Regions from separate parts of the Clostridium sp. NSJ-145 genome, predicted to be linked through region 1. Evidence: a T-box and tRNA genes for the amino acid it is inferred to sense, from the RefSeq annotation. Region 1 holds a T-box; the other holds one or more tRNA genes.
The links. A T-box is a leader RNA that pairs with one kind of tRNA and senses whether it is charged. The one in region 1 lies ahead of metG (methionine--tRNA ligase), so its partner is inferred to be a tRNA-Met.
Positions count from the first base shown of each region.

Region 1 (7,720 bases):
GGATTTTATCAGGTAGCTTTTTAATTAGCCTTACAGGATATAATGTGTTTTATGCACTTATACAAGCATTCTTAGATTTTGTTACAAGAGCATTAAATTCTTTAGCAGATCCATGGAATGCAGGTATAATACTTCAGGTATTGGCAATTGGAGGAGTTATTAATTTAGTAGGTAAAATGGGTGGAGCTAAGGCTATAGCAGAAGCTTTAGCAAAAAAAGCAAAGACTGCAAGAAGCACTCAATTAATAACTTGGTTATTAGGATTATTCGTATTCTTTGATGATTACGCAAATTCACTTATAGTTGGACCTATAATGCGTCCAGTAGCTGATAAGATGAAGATTTCAAGAGAGAGATTAGCGTTTATAATTGATGCAACTGCAGCGCCAGTAGCTGGGCTTGCAATAATATCAACTTGGATTGGATTAGAAGTTAGCTTAATAGGTGAAGGGTTTAATCAAATAGGTGTAGAAGCAAGTGGATTTGGAGTATTCCTTCAAACTATACCATATAGATTTTACAACATATTAATTCTTGCATTTATAATTATTACAGCAGTTACTTTAAAAGAATTTGGACCAATGAGAAAAGCTGAAATAGCTGCAAGAAAGAGAAATAAAGATATTGTTGAAGAGATAGCAGCATCATCTTCACAAATGGATGAATTAGAACCAAAAGAAGGTGTAGAGCTTAGCATATGGAATGCAATTATTCCAATAGGGACACTAATTATTTCAGCGCTAGTAGCATTCTACTATAGTGGATATAGCTCAATAATGGGTGGAGATAACGTAGCACTTCAACAAATAATGACTAACTCACCAATGTCATTTGCAGGAATAATGGAAGCTTTCTCAGCAGCAGATGCTTCAGTAGCATTATTCCAATCAGCATTATTTGCATCAGTTGTAACTATAATTATGGCTGTTAGTAAAAAGATATTTACTTTAAGTGAAGCTATAGAAACTTGGGTAGATGGAATGAAAGGGCTAATTATTACAGGAGTTATTCTTATATTAGCTTGGTCTTTAGGTTCAGTAATTAAAGAACTTGGAACTGCATATTATTTAGTTGAAGCTTTACAAGGTGCTATACCAGCATTTTTATTACCAAGTTTAATATTCGTTCTAGGAGCAGTAATATCATTCTCAACTGGAACTGCATATGGAACAATGAGTATATTAATGCCATTAGCAATACCTCTTGCACATTCAATTAATCCTGAAATGTCATTTATAGTAGTTTCTACAAGTGCAGTATTAACAGGGGCGATATTTGGAGATCATTGTTCACCAATTTCAGATACAACAATACTTTCATCAATGGGTGCAGGATGTAACCACATAAATCACGTTAATACACAAATATGGTATTCATTATTTGTTGCAACAATAACAATATTATTTGGTTATATTCCAGCAGGTTTAGGATTACCTATATATCTAGTATTACCATTAGCACTAGTTGCTGTATATGTTGGGGTACAAATATTTGGTAAGAGGGTAGATGAAGCTAACATAGAAGATGAAACAGGCGCTTTAGCAAAATAAGAAAATAATAGGGGCTATATAAAGGCTGTGCATGGGGGCACAGCTTTTATTTTTGCTTATTGACAGTTTTTACATTTTAGCATATTATAAAATTAATAAATGCATAGAAAAGAAGAGTAGTTTAGGAATATGTCTAAAGAGAGCTAGGATTTGGTGAAAGCTAGCGTCATTGAACTTTATGAAGATGGTCTTGGAGCAGATTATCTGAGTCTTATGATTAGGATAATACGGTAGCAACCGTTATATTGCACGGTGATGATAGTCACCTAGTGAGATATTTATTGTGAGATAAATGTAAAAATAGAGTGGTAACGCGTATATAACGCCTCTATATGGGTAATTAACCTATATAGAGGATTTTTTTATAATTAAAAATTAATAATTAGAAGTGAATATTTAACGAAAATATCAAAATTTAAATTCCTATATCTTAATTATTAATTAGAAAAAAGGAGGAAGAAATATGACTAAAAAACCATATTATATAACTACTGCAATTGCATATACTTCAGGTAAGCCACATATAGGTAATACTTATGAGGTAGTTTTAGCTGATAGTATAGCAAGATATAAGAGATTACAAGGCTATGATGTTCAATTCCAAACAGGAACAGACGAACATGGTCAAAAAATTGAGTTAAAAGCTCAAGAAGCTGGTATTACACCAAAGGAATTTGTTGATAATATAGCAGGTGAAATTAAAGGAATTTGGGATTTAATGAATACTTCTTATGATAAATTTATCAGAACAACTGATGAGTATCATGAAAAACAAGTTCAAAAAATATTCAAGAAGCTTTACGAACAAGGGGATATATATAAAGGTCACTATGAAGGATTATATTGTACACCATGTGAATCTTTCTTTACTTCATCACAATTAGTTGATGGTAAGTGTCCTGACTGTGGAAGAGAAGTTCAACCAGCTCAAGAAGAAGCATATTTCTTAAAGCTTAGCAAATATACAGATAGATTAATTGAGCATATAAACACTCATCCAGAGTTTATTCAACCAGAATCACGTAAAAATGAAATGATGAACAACTTCTTATTACCAGGATTACAAGATTTATGTGTATCAAGAACATCATTTAAGTGGGGTATTCCAGTTGATTTTGATGATAAACACGTTGTATATGTATGGCTTGATGCTCTTTCAAACTATATAACTGGTTTAGGATATGATTTAGATGGAAATCATGCAGAAGCGTATACAAAATTCTGGCCAGCAGATTTACACTTAATAGGTAAGGATATTTTAAGATTCCATACTATTTACTGGCCAATTATGTTAATGGCTCTTGATATTCCATTACCAAAGCAAATTTTCGGTCATCCATGGTTATTACAAGGTGACGGAAAAATGAGTAAGTCTAAAGGTAATGTTATATACGCTGATGATTTAGTAGAATTATTTGGTGTTGATGCAGTTCGTTACTTCGTTCTTCATGAAATGCCATTCGATAATGACGGAACAATCACTTGGGAATTAGTTACTGAAAGAGTTAACTCAGATTTAGCTAATACTTTAGGAAATCTTGTTTCTAGAACAGTTACAATGGTTGAAAAGTATTTTGATGGAGTAATTCCAGTACCAATGGTTAAAGAAGCTGTGGATGATGAGCTTATCTCATTAGCGCTTGAAACTCCTAAAAAAGTTGCAGATAAGATGGAGCATTTAAGAATTGCAGATGCTTTAGATCAAATATGGAACTTAATTAGAAGAACAAATAAATATATAGATGAAACTACTCCTTGGGTTCTTGGAAAAGATGAATCTCAAAAGGATAGACTTGCTACAGTACTTTATAACTTATGTGAAAGTATAAGATTTATATCAAGCTTAATTGCACCATTCTTACCAGAAACAAGTGCAAAAATCAATGAACAAGTTAATATTTCAAAAACAGATTTAGAAAGCTTACATTCATTTGATGGAACAGCTGCTGGAACAAAGGTTAATAGAGGTGAAGCAATTTTCCCAAGACTAGATGTAAAAGCAATATTAGAGGTAGTTGAAAAGAAAAAAGCAGAACAATTAGCAGCACAACAAAAAGTTGAAGAAAAGAGAGAAATAACTCCAATTAAAGAGGAAATCACAATAGATGATTTTGCTAAGCTTGACTTAAGAGTAGTTAAAGTAACTGCTTGTGAACCAATCAAGGGAGCAAAAAAATTATTAAAATTAAAAGTAGATTTAAATGGTGAAGAAAGACAGGTAGTATCAGGAATAGCTAAATTCTATAAACCAGAAGAATTAGTAGGAAAATACGTTGTTTTAGTAGCTAACTTAAAGCCAGTAACATTAAGAGGAGAATTATCTCAAGGTATGATACTTGCTGCAGCTACAGACGATGATAGTGTATTAAACCTAGTAAGTCCAGGTGAACTACCAACAGGAAGCCAAGTAAGATAAGTGAGACTCTAAATCTCCGATTTAGCTAGTCGAACTTACACCTACGAACGGATGTGAGTCGGTGTTTCCTCTAAGACTCTAAATCTCTGATTTAGCTAGTCGAACTTACACCTACGAACGGATGTGAGTCGGTGTTTCCTTTAAGACTCTAAATCTCCGATTTAGCCAGTCGAACTTACACAGACGAACGGATGTGAGTCGGTGTTTCCTCTAGACTCTAAATCTCTGATTTAGCTAGTCGAATTTGACTAAAAGCTCAAGTCTGTGATTGGGTATCTTGAAGTTACACTATAAGTGTATTGATTTGACGATAGAGGAAGTTTCACTTAAAACAAAGGAGCCATTAGGCTCCTTATTTTATAGTGAAAAGTTTTGCTAAAGCAATATTTTCACTTTCACCGTAGGTGAACTTTTCATCTTTGTAGCAATAAAAGGGGGTTTTTTAATGAATATAATTATAGGAAATGCATGGCCTTATGCTAATGGACCACTTCATTTAGGAAGAATTGCTGTATGGTTACCTGGGGACATTTTAGCTAGGTATCATAGAATGATGGGAGATAATGTTGTATTTATATCAGGAACTGACTGTCATGGTACTCCTGTTACTAATAGAGCAGAAGAAGAGGGGATATCTCCGTTAGAAGCTGTAGAAAAATATCATAAGGAATTTCAAAAATGTTTTAAATCTTTAGGATTTTCTTTTGATATTTTTGAAAAAACTCATTCTGAATATCACCAAGAAAAGGTAAAAAAATTTATTTTAGATTTATATGAAAAAGGATATATATATGAAGAAATAGTAGATGGGTCAAAACATTTATTCTTTGCTTTATCTAAGTTTGAGGATGATGTAAAGTACATATTTGATAATGAAGATGGATGGAGAGAAAATGCCAAAAAAATATTAAAAAGATATCTTGATGAAGGATTAAGGGATAGAGCTGTAACAAGAGATTTTAATTGGGGCGTTGATGTACCGTTAGACGGATATGAAGATAAAAAAATATATGTATGGATTGAAGCGGTAATGGGATATCTTACTGCCAGTATGAAATGTCTAAGTGAAAGAGGAGAGGATTGGAAAGAATATTGGAGCGGAGATGATTCAAGGGTTTATTTTGTTCACGGAAAAGATAATATACCTTTCCATACTGTTATTTTCCCAGCTATTTTATGTGGAGTAGGAATTAAAAATCCTAATTTAAGAATGATATCAAGTGAGCATTTAAAACTAGAAGGAAAACCATTCTCATCAGTTAAGAATTGGGCATTATGGGCTGATTATATTACAAAGAATTATAACGTAGATAGTTTTAGATATTATCTTATGCTAAACTCTCCAGAAGATAAGGATACTGATTTTTCATGGAGGGATTATATAAATGTAAATAATTTTGATTTGGTAAGTACTTTTTCTCACTATGTACAAAGGGTAATAACTTTCTCAAGAAAAAATTATGGACCGAGAATACCAAGTGGAATTATAGAGGAAAGTTTAAAAAATGAAATTTTAGATTTATATTTTAGCGTTGGAGACGATATTGAAGAGGGGCATTTTAATAGTGCGTTAAATAATATAATGGCTTTTTGCAGAAAGGCTAATAAAGATTTTAAAGAAAATTTATTATGGGACATGGCAGAGAAGAATCCTGATTACTGCAAGAATAAGGTCTATAATAATATTCAAATAGTAGCTAATATAGCTAATTTATTAGAACCATTTATGCCTAATATTTGTGAAAATATAAGAACTTCCTTAAGTATTAATGAACCTATATGGAGTTTTATAGAAAAAAGAGATGGAATATTAAAAGAGGTTGATTTAGAACTAAAGAGAATTGATAAAAGAAGAGCTATTGATGAAGTTTTAAGATTAAAAGAGAAAAGAAATTAAAAAAAAACTAGAGCCTAAGTTGGGGGACGTCGGCTCTAGTTACCATTCTTTATAAGGAAACTCTTTCTCCTGAAATGTAACTTCAACTAATAAAATCAGAGATTTTGAGTTTCATTTAAGGTGGTTTTTTAGGGGTAAATAATAATGCTTTAACTACTTTACAAGTATTATATTACCCTTTTTTTGTGTCAATTAAGTGTCAAAAAAGCAAAGAAAATATTAACAAAATTTTTTGAAATTAAAATGAACTATTTTGAAGATATTACGTCTTAATAATGAAAGTTAATTTAAGGGGGTATTAAGAGTGGAGGAGATAGAGCTAATCAAAAAAGCTCAAGATGGCAATAAACATGCCATGAACATATTGCTTCAGAATAATTATAAAGCTCTATATGGATTTACTCTGAAAATGACTGCTAATGAAGATCTAACTCAAGATATAGTTCAAGAAGTTTGCTTAAAAGCTGTTGTTAATATAAATAAGTTCAAAGGGAAATCGAAATTTCAGTCATGGTTAATATCAATAGCTATTAATTATTATAGAGATATTATAAGAAGAAATAAAAAAATAGATTATAGTTATGAAATAGAGTTAAGCTATATTGAAAATAATGAAACAAACACTATATTAGATAGGTTACAAGTAGAAGAGATGCTTAAAGAGCTGAAAAAAATGCCTTATGAAAAACGAATATCATTTATATTGAAACATTATTATGGATATTCTTATGAAGAAATCTCTAAGGTATTTAAATGTTCTGAGGGAACTGTAAAATCTAGAGTGTTCTATACTGCATCAAGGTTAAAAAAGAAATTAGTAGGAAGTGAGGTGTGATATAAATGGATGATAGTAATATGTTAAATGATGAAAGCTTAGATAAATTAGGATATATAAAAGAGTTAGACATATTTTCTATAGTAGATAAACAGTTTGATAAAAAGCGTGAAAGAAAGAGAGTAAAAAGAGCGATTTTTATTTCTATATTAATAGTTGTATTTGTATCACTAATAACATGCTTAGCTATAATTATGCCTAGGATAGCAGTTATTGATAAAAGGATTATGAATATACCTAAATTAATTATAGGATATTATTTTGTTTCTGTATCAATGATGATGTTACTTATTATACCTATAATAAAAAGAAAGAAGTCTTATTAGAAAAGGGGGAGAAATTTTATGTTAATTATGTTTATGCCAATGATTTTTATGGCTATAATTTTTGGATTATTTATATGGCAAGCTATTTGGGTTGCTCTTGATTCAAGAAAAAGAGGAGAAGAGTATTGGTGGCTATGGACTATAGCTGCATTTATAGCATTTCCAGTTGGAATTATAGTTTATGCAATAGTTAGTAGAAGCGATAGAAGAAGATGCAATAACTGTGGAAAAGAAGTACCAAAAGACTTAAAGTTATGCCCATACTGTGGGGAAAGGTGTGGAAACTTTTGTCCTAACTGTGGACAAAATGTTCAACCGGGGTGGAGATTCTGTCCTAATTGTACAACAGAACTACCTGATGAAATAGCTAATAGTAAAAGAAAAATAAATAATAAACCTATTATAATAGTAGTTTCTATAATAGTAGTATTAGCAATTTTATTTGTGGGTATGTTCGTAGTAAGCTACGTTAGTTTCTCTGGAATTACTGGAAGCTACGCTGAAGAGATTAACACTTTTGATACAAGCGGATATCAAGGTAGGGTATTTAATGAAAGAACAACAGACGTTTTAGAATATACAATTACATCTAATCAGCATAGCTTTTGGTATAAGGGAGAAAGAGAAAAAGGCGATATAGTGGTGAAGCTATATGATAAAGATGGAAATTTAAAATCAGAAACAGATAAGATTTCA
Region 1 is NZ_JAJNOS010000013.1:72,341-80,060, reverse strand. Features, by position in the region: gene LQE93_RS12460 (Na+/H+ antiporter NhaC family protein) at 1-1,550, shown strand, start outside; T-box leader at 1,646-1,883, shown strand; gene metG (methionine--tRNA ligase) at 2,014-3,966, shown strand; gene LQE93_RS12450 (methionine--tRNA ligase) at 4,412-5,863, shown strand; gene LQE93_RS12445 (sigma-70 family RNA polymerase sigma factor) at 6,168-6,698, shown strand; gene LQE93_RS12440 (hypothetical protein) at 6,704-7,024, shown strand; gene LQE93_RS12435 (zinc ribbon domain-containing protein) at 7,043-7,720, shown strand, end outside.

Region 2 (7,720 bases), on a different contig from region 1:
AGTAGTTCCGTAAAGGGGTTCAGGATTTTTAGAATCGCAAGATGGAGTATTTATATTATCTTTTAAATCTTCTTGGGTAATATAACCATTACCAGCACCAGTTTGAGCCTTTATTTTATGTAAGTTTGCTTTACCTTCGATATTACTTACAACATGGTGAATCTTATGAAACTTATTAGTGTTAACAAATGTGTCTTTAATTGGTGAAATTTCAGAAGCACGTTCAGTATTGTTATAACCATTACCAGCACCAGTTTGAGCCTTTATAGTATGTAAATTAATTTTCCCTTTAGAATTAGACATTGCTTCTTGAATTTTTTCGCTTTTACTACTTGCTTCATAAGTATCTTGTATAGGAACCTTAGATTGTTCGCCTGAAGATTTGAATCCATTACCAGCTCCGGTTTCAGCTTTTATTTCATGTAAATTAAGTTTTCTATCATTATCATGAACTACTTGGTGTATCTTTTCACTCTTATGCTTTTTCATATTAACCTCCTAAAAAATAGTATTAGATAAAATATCTATTATTGTTATGTGTTAAACAAGAAAAATGATACCTTGAATTTTATTGTAACCAACTAACAAGCTTTTGAAGTTCATATAAAAAAGAGGTAATAATCAAATATTAAGAATTAGGATTAATATAATTATCTCAATAAAATCATAAAAAAGGATTTATTTTCATGGTATTAATACTTAGACTTTGTAGATAATAGTACTGTACCAAGAGGGCATCAGGTTTTAGGAGGGAATTAATATGAGTGAAAAACACGATTGTTCATGTGCAAGCCAACAAGAAAAAGAGAAGAAAGCCAATAATTGTGGATGTAAACATAATAAAAAAGTCAAGAAAAATGATTAGATAAAATTAAAAGCTTTTTTAAAAAAACTTATATTTGAGTTTATAAAAGGACAGGTTTAGCAAAAATTAGCTAATTAAAAGTTAAAGTAACGATTGGGAAAGTGCGAAGCTGCAAATTTGCTTCGCACTTTTTAATTATATAAAAAATTAACGTTTTAATATTTGTAATTTTTAATATTTGTAATGATGATAGTAAATCATATAATAATACTATAAATAACCATAGTCTATATAAGTTTAAAATAAGAATAATAATTATGGTTATTTAGGAAAAGTAATTTGCTAAAGAATGGTTTTACAATTTAATATAAGCTTATAAGTTATATCAACTAAAAATAAAACAACCCTTATAGTAAGAATAAGGGTTGTTTTTGGTTGCGGGGGCAGGACTTGAACCTACGACCTTTGGGTTATGAGCCCAACGAGCTGCCAACTGCTCCACCCCGCGATATTAAATTGTATGCATTTCATTGATTAACTTATGACCTAAGTATAATGTAGCAAAGCACTAAAGTCAAAGTGATATTATGGCGTATTAAGCCTTAAGATGATAAGAGATACCTTAGAGTCTAAAATACGATAGAATGGTAGAATATAATATTATTATGAAAATATAAGTTTGCATCACACTATATTCCATATATGATAATGATTTATTTACAAGGGTAATTTAATCTTAATTACAAGTAGTCCACTATAATAATTTTAGAATTTATGTGTTACTATGAAGTGGACAAGTTGGTAAAGACGTAAAAGTACATTAGAACTAAAAATGAACTATACATAATAGTTCAAATTATAGGAGGAATGGAAATGAAATCTAAAATAATCGCGCTAGTAATAGCTGGAACTACAATGTTAGGAACTGTATCAGCAAGTGCTGCTACAAGATATTATGACTCAAATAATGGTGGAGCATATAGACATCATTGTAAGCATAAATATCAAAGACCTTGTAAGCCAAGTCAAGATGAAAAACCATCAACAGGAGATGATAATGTAGTAACACCACCAACAGTAGGAGATGATACTACAGTTACGCCACCAACATCAGATGACAATACAGTTGTAACACCACCAGCAGGAGAGGAGAATACAGAAGTTACTCCACCTACAACAGGAGATGATACAACAGTTACACCTCCAACAAATGAAGGAGATGCAGTAACAGATGATACAAATGCATCTGATAAATTTATGGCACAAGTCGAACAAGCTATCTTTAATAAAGTTAATGAAGAAAGAGTGAAGGCTGGTGTAGCACCATTGAGTTATAACACTACAATGGAGAAATATGCAAGAATTAAATCTCAGGATATGGGAGATAATAATTACTTCAGTCATACTGATTTAAATGGTAATTATATAACAGCTCAAATGAAAGCTGATGGGGTCTCATATAATTCATGGGGTGAAAATATAGCATACCTAGGGGGTTATGGTACTGATCCAACAGTATTAGCTAACCAATTTATGACTAACTGGATGAATTCATCAGGTCATAGAAAGAATATACTATCTACAGACTTTACAAGCATTGGAGTAGGAGTATATCAAATTGGAAATAAAGTCTATGCAACTCAAGAGTTTTATAGATAATATTTTAAATTAATTAAGCGTTCTAGATACCAATTTAACATAAATGTACTTTTAAATAGAGCCTATATTAAGTATAGGCTCTATTTTTTTGTTTTAAGAAAGTATATTTTTTAAGAATAATACCTACCAGTAATTTCAGAAACGGTAACTTTAAAGAATTTTATATTAGAAGTATCTATACATGAAAAATTTGTTATGCAATTATATTTATTTTCGAATTTTTCAATTATAGATATTTTTTCTTTAATATCATTAATAACAGTTGTAGTTCCATTTGCTATTATGGTTTTATAACTTTCTACTTTTCTACAGCGATGATGTTGTAATAAAGTGATACCTGCAATGCCAGTATAATAAATGTTATCAATTTTTTGACTAGTATTGTTACTTATAAAGTAGAATATTAAATTATCATCTGAATAGTCAAAAACATACCACATAGGTACAGATGAGATATTTGTTGTATCAGTTGTAGCTAAATAGCACATTTTCTCTTCGTTTAAAATTGCAATAATATCTTTAGTTGAAAGATTTTTATAATTACAAATATCCATACATGGAATGCTCCTTTTTTATTAAGATAATATGCTATAGTATATGAAAGAAATGCTGAAATTGTATAATAATTATGTAAATAAAAGCAAGTAATATAAGAAATTTTATACTACTTGCTTTTAAAATTATAAAAATAAAGCATCTTTATATTTTCTATTATAGATATAGTACTCCTTAAGTAAGGTAATAAAAACTTTCTTTAGTTCTAATAATTTATGCATACTATCAATTATATAAATTAATAGATTTTCCCACATAGGATTTTTTAAATAATTATCATCATCTATATATATAGTGAATAATTTATATATTATATTAGCTAAATCATTGTTTATATGTTCTAAGGATTGGGCATTTTGAAGTTCATTGATTGATTCTTTTAATAAAGTTTTATTATTTAATGAAAAATATATTAAAGATTTAGTTATACTATCAGGAACTAACATTCTATGGTCAACAAGTCCAGTATTATTTTTTAAATAATTTAATGAAGTAGAGTATTCTTTTAATCTATAGTATGCCCATGAAATTATTGAATTTAAATGTTCAATAAAATATCTATTCTTAAGCTTTTCAGCGATACTTAATGATATTTTTAAGTAAGTAATGGCATCACTATAGTTATCTAGCATAAAATGAACTTCAGCAATTTTTTCATAGCAAGACATAATACTTATAATGTTTCCTTCTGTTACATAAAAGTCTAAAGCTTTCTTTATGCAATCGTATGACTTTATTGGATTATTTTCTATTCTGTAAGCATAAGATAGCCAGTAATAACAATGACCATTATCTTTATAAGTTAAAGCTTCTTCTATAAATTCTTTTCCAATAGATTTATTATCTGAAAGATTTAAAGTATCTACACCTACGTAAAAGTTATATAGAAACTTTTGTTGTGGAGATAGTAATTCAAAGGATGAATGAAGTAACTCTTTTGAACTTTCAAATTTTTCTCTATTTGGAGTGGAACAGTATCTTGCAAGCTTAGCTAAAAAATAATCTATAACAAGAGGGGATGTAATATAATCATTTTCCTGAGACTCTAATTCGTTAAAAATCTCATTTGTCAAATCAAATTCATTAAAATGAAGACTTTCAAAAAAAAGTTTTAAACGATTAATCCCTTTTTCCAGAAATTCTTTGGAATCATTAAATGTTAATCCAAGCCTATTAAATATAATAGATATTACTTCTTCACTTGGAATTAAATCACCATTTTCTATACGACTTAAATAAGAAGCAACACAAACTCCTTTTGATAAAGTTTTTTGACTTATATTTTGATTTAGTCTATTAAGCTTAATTATAGAGCCAATTATTTTTTTATTATCTTTATATTTGTAAAAGTCCATAGTAAAACTCCTTTAATATGTTGTCGTATAATAATTATAAATTAAAATGGTAAAAATTTAAAGCGAAGAGAGGAGTTTAAAATGTAAAAAAAGTATATATTTTCATAAAAAGTGTGAAATTTGACGTTGAAAAAGTTTGCTTAAACTAAAAAAAATAACCACAATTTTACACAATTATTATCTGTACAATCTATTGACTAAAATTGCCAGACTGATATAATAAAAGTGTAACCAAAAACATGATAAAGTTTACATTAAGGTTACATATTATTTTTCGACAAAAATGGAAACGGTACCGTAAAATTTTTAGGGTGAATTTTAACGGTATTAAATATAGGACAGGCCGTTTGTATTAATTCCTAAAAACGATTTAGTAAGTATTAAAAAAGTATTTAAGTTTTACAACTTTAAATAAATTAGTAATTAAAAGTGGAGGAGAATTAATTATGAAGAAATTATTAGTTACTTTACTTGTAGCAGCTACTACATTAAATTTAGTAGCATGTGGTTCAAGTAATAAAGGTGGACAAACATCAGAAGGTGGAACTAACGAAACTACTGGTAACGATGCCAAAGTTGAATTAACTGTTCAAGTAGAAGAAGGATGGGTACCTTACTATGAACAAGTTAAAGAAACGGTTATAGGAAAATATCCAAATGCTGATATTAAGTTTATAACAACAGGATCTTTTGATCACTTAGATGTATTAGACCAATCAGATCCAACAAATCCAGACGTTGCTGACGTATTTGCTTTACCAGCAGATAGATTATATGGACTAGCTAACAATAACGCTTTAGCTGCTATAGATGCTGAAACTATGGCTAACAATGTAGGTGGATTTAAAGATTTCAAAGGTGGACTAGGTGGAAACTTCAACGTTGATGGAGAATATTTAGCTTTCCCTTATAACATAGAAACATTAATAGGATATGTAAATGTTGCCAATGCAGAAGCAGCTGGAATAGATTTTAGCAAATCTATAGAATTAACTTCTGTAGAAGCTGATCAAATATTAACAACTGTACATGATTGTTGGTTTGGAGTTGCTTTTGCTAACTCAGCTGAATTAGAATTATTAGGACATAATGATGCTGGTGAGTTATATTCAGATGCTACTAAAGAATGGTCTGAATTAACTGAAGATCAACAAAAATTATTCACAGCTTTATATGATTATTGGAAATTCCATGATACAAACAAAACTGACCTTTGGGATAAAGAAGCAGCTGGTGGATATATTGAAGAGCAATTCAAAACTGGTGGAACTGACGTTATAAAAATCGATGGACCTTGGGCAACTACAAGTGTTAAAGATTTAGTTGGAGATGCTTCAAACTTAGAAGTTATTCCTCTAACAAATATAACTGTTAACGGAAATCCATTAACTCACTGGAAAGGTGGATGGGGACTTGGTGTAAATGCAAGAGTTGAAGAAGATGATGATAAGATGGCAGTAGCTCAAGCATTTATTGAAGAAATAGTTAACCCTGCAAATGCTCAAGAATTATTCAAGTATACTGGTAAGATATTAGAAAATGTTGAACCTTCTGCTTATGAAGGAATCGATGAATTAGAAAAGAAAGTTATTGATGCAACTTATGCTGGATATGAAAAAGCTGAAAACAGACCTCTATTCACTGAATGGGGTAGCGTATGGGATTCTTGGCAAAATGCTTTATTATCATGGTCATCAACTCAACCAAAAGATGCTGAAGCAGCATATAACGAAGTTAAAGCTTCATTCGAAGCAATGATGTCAAGCTTCTAAGTGAAGCTCTAAATCTTAGATTTAGTTAGCTGAACTTACTCATTCGAACGGATGTGAGGAGGAGTTTCCTTAAGAAAGTCTTTAAATCTGTGATTTACCAGCATGAACCTCATTCATTCGAACGTAAATGAGAAGGAGTTTGCGATATCAAATTTTATAATTATAAATAATAACTAGAAGTGTAGGGGACATAGTCCCCTTTTCTTGTAAAAAGGAGGCCACATGAGAGATCAAATAGAGATGACGAGGGGTGTATTTTATTCATTAGTGGGAATATGTGCACTAATTATATTTTCAATCTCATTAGAAGCAATATTTAAAGTAAAAGACACAGCATTTTTTGATATGTGGTTATCGAATCCAAACTTAAATACGGCTATGATAGGAGAAACTAGTGAAGAGTTATATCAAACATATTTAACTATGTGTATGTCTTCGTTTTTTGTTAAGATAATAACTCCAATAGGACTAGCTATACATAGTTACATTACACTGACAAAGTTAAGGGTAAATAAGTTATATGTAGTAATATGGACCGTATTATTAATAGGATCCTTTGGATTCTCAATTATAGGTGAATCTTGGTATTCAATGTTTTTTATAGTAAGTAGCATAGGCTATATTGCTTTAATTTTAATGATGATTTATTTAGGCAAATGTATTTATAACGTAAGAGGACTCTAAAATTAGAGGTAATTGAGAAATCATTAAAGGAGGGGAAAAAGCTTGAAAAAGTTTGATATGTATTTATATGATCATTTAGACCGTGAATATGATAGAAAAAACTTATACTTGTACGAAGTTGCATCTCTTCAATATGAGATAGAAGGTGCGAAGGGTAATGAAAAAGAAGAATTAAAAAAGAAATTGAATGAGTTAGTAAAAGGAAAAGCGGAGCATCCATATATTAAAAAATTAAATGAATATAAAAGTAGAGAAAAATCTTTCTTAGAAGAAACTAATAAGAAAGTTGCTGAATATAGAGGAAAGGTAGATAGCTCTCTACCAAAAAAAGTACAAAATTTAGAGGTAAGATTATTTAAAGCTAAACAATTGGTTACTTTTTATGAAAAGTATGTAGATTTAACATATGATGCTGAACTTTTATACGAACAAAATAAAATGGAGATTGCACAAATACCTCATATATTAGATTTTGCAAAAGAAACTTATAAAGAGTTAGTTGAAGCTCAGGCTAAGAAAGCTAATATAAATTCAGAAAAAGATTCTAAATTTCAAAAAGAATTTAAGAATTTCAAAATTGAAGAAAAGAAAAACTTACATGATAGAATTAGTGAGGTAAAAGCAAAACAAAAAGAAGGTTTAATATCAAAACAAGCAAAAGAAAATACTATAAAGGAACTTAAAAGAAAATATAGAGAATCTGTTATGGTAAAATCTTTTGAATGTGAAAAAACTTATAATGAAGAAGTTATAAAAAATAAAAGATATGAACTTAGTAAAACATTAAAACAAAAAATTAATACTGTAAATGTGAATGTATCTGATCTTAGAAGAGTTTATCCAATAGAGATAGAAAAGAAGATTCCATGGAAATCATATGTAACTATTTT
Region 2 is NZ_JAJNOS010000010.1:151,339-159,058, forward strand. Features, by position in the region: gene LQE93_RS10645 (hypothetical protein) at 1-489, opposite strand, end outside; tRNA gene LQE93_RS10650 (tRNA-Met) at 1,238-1,313, opposite strand; gene LQE93_RS10655 (CAP domain-containing protein) at 1,679-2,464, shown strand; gene LQE93_RS10660 (pyridoxamine 5'-phosphate oxidase family protein) at 2,575-3,018, opposite strand; gene LQE93_RS10665 (helix-turn-helix transcriptional regulator) at 3,145-4,374, opposite strand; gene LQE93_RS10670 (sugar ABC transporter substrate-binding protein) at 4,821-6,146, shown strand; gene LQE93_RS10675 (hypothetical protein) at 6,369-6,830, shown strand; gene LQE93_RS10680 (ABC transporter permease subunit) at 6,873-7,720, shown strand, end outside.
Region 2: it encodes a tRNA-Met, which carries the amino acid that the T-box ahead of metG (methionine--tRNA ligase) is inferred to sense. The anticodon was not compared.